Regions from separate parts of the Saccharospirillum sp. genome, predicted to be linked through region 1. Evidence: riboswitches for the same ligand, from Rfam matches in the RefSeq annotation. Region 1 holds a riboswitch; the other holds the start of a gene.
What was found. Region 1 has a riboswitch for cobalamin ahead of WEB54_RS04190 (TonB-dependent receptor). Riboswitches for the same ligand answer to the same signal wherever they lie in the genome.
Positions count from the first base shown of each region.

Region 2: another riboswitch for cobalamin. It lies ahead of WEB54_RS01995 (cobalamin-binding protein); the one in region 1 lies ahead of WEB54_RS04190 (TonB-dependent receptor).

Region 1 is NZ_JBBECH010000027.1:2,023-4,226, reverse strand. Features, by position in the region: gene WEB54_RS04190 (TonB-dependent receptor) at 1-1,205, opposite strand, end outside; cobalamin riboswitch at 1,359-1,563, opposite strand; gene WEB54_RS04185 (Dps family protein) at 1,624-2,097, opposite strand.
Region 2 is NZ_JBBECH010000017.1:126,804-129,007, forward strand. Features, by position in the region: gene WEB54_RS01990 (SCO family protein) at 1-335, shown strand, start outside; gene WEB54_RS01995 (cobalamin-binding protein) at 332-1,219, opposite strand; cobalamin riboswitch at 1,272-1,440, opposite strand; gene pip (prolyl aminopeptidase) at 1,635-2,204, shown strand, end outside.

The DNA.
Region 1 (2,204 bases):
GGAGCCTTGAAGGCCGTGCCGTAGCTGATGATGGTTTCGATATCGCCGGTTACGAAGGTCGAGGCGGCCACATTGCCGGTCAGATTGGTGCCGTAGGCGCTGTTGTCGTCCACGCGCAGGCTGGTTTGCAGTTCATAATCGTTGTAGTTGAATCGGGCCTGGCCGAAGAGCGCCTGGTTGTGCCGTTCGGATTCGTCGTAATCGGTGGTCGAATCCACCTGGTCCCAGTAGCCGTCGGTTCCGAAAATGGTGCTGACCCGGCTGCCCCAGGGGCGCTGGGCCGAGAGGCTGTAGGTGAGCCGTTCGGTGTTGAATTCACCCGGAAAGGACGATTCGGTTGTCGACTCGTCCAGGTGCCGGCCCAGCTTGCCCTGTACCTGCCAGCTATCGTCGCCGTCGAATCTCAGCCCAACGCCGGAGTTCATAAGCACCGTGGTGGTGTGGGTGTTGGCCGCGCAATCACTGGTACAGCTGGCGTCATCAAAATCCGCCACGCCATGGGACTGGTTGTGGTTGACGTCCAGCGTTAGCGCTTCGGTCAGGCGGGACTCGACATTGAGGCTTCCGGACCATTCTTTGAAACCGTCCCTGTCTTCATTGCCGTTGCCGTCGAGCGTGGTGCTGTCGAAGCCGTCGGTGCTCAGGTAGCCGAACCGGCCGCTGGCCGTGGTGTCGCCGGCGGTGGCGCGGAAGCCGGCGCGATAGCTCTGAAAGTTGAAGCTGCCGTATTCGGCGGCAACGTGGACATCGCCCTCGGTTGCCTCGGGGTCGGCCGTAAAAATCTGGATGACCCCGCCAATGCCATCGGCGCCATAGAGGCTGGAGGCAGGGCCCCGTACCACTTCGATGCGCTCGATGTTCGACAAGGGTATGGCGTTCAGGGTGGCGCTGCCGGTGGTGGCGCTGCCGGCGCGTACGCCGTCGATCAGCACGATCATCTGACCGGTGCTGGCGCCGCGAATTTGCAAGCTGCTGGTTGAGCCAAGGCTGCCAGCTGGGGTCTGACTGATGCCGGCAACGCGGTTCAGCAGGCTGGCCAGGTCCTGATCACCGAAGCGTTTTATATCTTCTGCGGTCAGTACGGTCACCGCTGCCAGGGTATTGGTGACCGGCTGCTGGTAGCGACTGGCCGTGACGACGACATCCTCGGCCGCAGCCAGCAGTGGGAGCATCAGGCTGGCCGCCAGAATAGGTGTAGTTTTCATGGGTAGGTTCCTTTCGTCATTCAAATTGGATGAATAAACGAAGGGACAAGTCTAGCGGCTGACAAGCGGCAACAATCACCCGAAAAACGGATAACAATCCGATAAAACGGATTAACCGACTGACAGAAATCCACTTTGTTGCCCTCCGCAACAACAGGGTATTCAGTCAATGGCCGGTCTCCGGGCTTAAGGACGTGAAAGGATTCTAGTGAATTCGATCTGGCGTGGCGCCTTCCCGCTTACGCAGTGGCTGAGTGCCGTGCCCGTCCTGTTACCGTTGCGGGGGCAGCATCAGATTTTAACTGATTTCCCGTACACCAATAACTGTCTGTTTGAGGCCAGCATCATAGAGGGCTTTCTGAGAGGGAGCAAGCGACCCGTGGGTCGCTTGCCGTAATGGAAAGTTTTGCGTGAGTTTTTATTCACCCAAAAAAGACTGATACATCCACACATCTTTTTCCTGCTCGCGGATGTAGTCACTCATCAATGCGGCGGTGCCTTCATCGCTGGCTTCCTGTGCCAGAGACAGCAGGGCACGTTGTTTGCCAATCATCGCCTGATAGGATTCAAGGATATGGCCCACAGCAGCACGGCCATCGCGCACCCGGGTTTGTTCCTTGATGGTGGCGCTTTCCAGGTATTTGCTGTAGCTGTGAACCGGCTCGTGGCCCAGCGTCTGGATGCGTTCTGCTACTTCATCAATTTTGGTCAGCAGATTGGTGTACAGCTCTTCAAATTTAACGTGCAATTCGAAGAAATTTTCACCTTTAATGTTCCAGTGAAAGCCGCGGGCGTTCATGTAGAATACTTGGTAGTTTGCCAGTAATTCGTTCAGGCCAGATGACAATTTTTCAGCACTGGCCGTGTTCAATCCAATCGCATTGGTACTCATAAAGTACCTCCTTTCGTTAACAATGTTCAGTACAAGTGTCTGACATTATAGAGGTAAGGGCGAATGAAAGGAGTTAAACCCTTCGATAGCTTAATATCATGAATTGT
Region 2 (2,204 bases), on a different contig from region 1:
GGACACTGACCGAGCAAGGTCTTGCTGACCAGGTACGGATGTGGATGGTGACCGTCGATCCCGCCCGCGATACACCGGAAGTACTGGCCGACTATGTACCCTTCTTCCACCCCGAGTTCACTGGCCTGACCGGCGACGTCGCCGACTTGCAAACTCTGGCGCAACAACTGAATACCTTGTTTTACCCCGAGGGTGAAGGCGAGGTCTATACCGTTGCCCACAGCGACAACATTGCCATCATTAACCCGCAAGGTGAGTACCGGGCGTTGCTGCGACCACCGCACAGCCCCCGCCAGATAGCGGAAGTCATGGCGTTGCTGGTCGAATACGACTAATTCAAGCGCTCCCGCACCTGATCCATTGCTTCACACAAAGCCGTTGCCCCTTTAATCAGACCGGGTACCGGCCGGTGCAAAGTGTCCGGGTCCGTTGCTATCAGGGCATCATTGACGACGGCCTGTAATTGCGGCCACTGGTGCCAGCGCGAGGCTTCGCCCGCATCCGACGGGCCGGTGACGATGACCTCCGGGTTCTTGCCGATCACCGCCTCCAGGCTAACCTGGGGTGATGGAGCCAGCAGATCTGCAAACACATTGACCCCACCGCAGACTTCGATGACCTTGCTGATGAATGTCTCTCCATTCAGGGTAATCAGCGGGTCGTGCCACACCTGGTAGAACACCTGTAACGGACGCTTGCCGCCAAAACGTTCCACTAATCGCGCTATATCGGCGGTAAAGGCATCCGCGACTCGGTTAGCTGAATGCTGGCGGCCGGTGAGCTCTCCAAACTGGCGCAGGGTGCGGTCTATATCGGCAAATGTCTGCGGATCGGAGGTGAACACCGGGTAGCCCAGTGCCTGCAGCCGGTTTATCTGTGCCAGGTTGGCACCACTGGTAAAGGCGATCAGCAGGTCGGGTTCCAGCGCCAGAATGGCCTCGGTATTGAGAGCGTTGTAATCGCCCACCCGGGGGAGAGCCTGGGCCGCTTCCGGGTAATCAGCAAAGGTGACGGTGGCCAGTATCAGGTCGCCAGCCCCTATCTCGAATAATAATTCGGTGGCGTGGGGTACCAGACTGACGATGCGCTGAGCTGGCCGGTCCAGTACCAGTAACTCACCGGCGTCGTCGATGACACGGATATCGGCCCAGAGCCAGGGCACACACAGCAGAGTAATAAGGCCGGTTGTTATCGGTTTTATGTAAGACAGTGGTTTCATTAAAGGCAGGTCTCCCTAACGCGAGGATGATGGGCATGCCGGCCTGACATCACCGGAACGTCCTGTCCTGGACGGGCATTCGGGCTTTGGCGACACCACTCACTTGCTATCGAAGCGGGTGCTTGGTTCGCCTTACCGTTGCGCGACAGCTCCGGATTTTCACCGGATTCCCCCGTAGTACACGTCGTAGAAACTGAACCGCCCGGTTTGGGGCAGGCTCAGCGACGTCCAGGTGCAGCGATAGTAGGGGATGACGCTGCGCTTCACAATAACGGGAAGCCGGGTACTGTGCAGCCTGGTGCGGCTGTGTCATCATTAACTGTCCGTTTTTTAGCCACGATGCTGCTGATGGACCGACAAGTTCACATTGGCGTTGTCGGCGCAAACAATAATAAGCCCGTGAAGAGGATACTGAATGCTGCCGCTCTACCCTGAAATTCGCCCCTATAACGAGAGCTATCTGGCGGTAGGCGCTGGTCACCAACTCTACTTCGAAGAGTCTGGTACCGCCGAGGGTCTACCGGTTGTGGTGATTCACGGCGGTCCCGGAGCCGGGTGTTCCGATCAGATGCGGCGCTTTTTCGACCCCGAACATTATCGCATCATCCTCTACGATCAGCGCGGCGCCGGTCGTTCCGAACCTCATGCCGATACCGACCACAATACCTCGGCCGATCTGGTCGGGGACCTGGAGCAATTGCGCCAGCACCTGAAGGTTGATCGCTGGCTTTTGTTCGGCGGCAGTTGGGGCAGCACCCTGGCGTTACTCTATGCCGAAGCCCACCCACGGCGGGTGTCAGCGATGATTCTGCGCGGCATTTTCCTGGGCCGCCAGCAGGATCTCGACTGGCTTTACCAGAGCGGAGCCGGACGATATTTTCCAGAAGAATGGGAGCGTTTTCTCGAGCCCGTCGAAGACGCGACCGGCACCGATCTGATTGAGACGTATCATCAACTTTTGCACGGTAGCAACGACCTCGCCCGG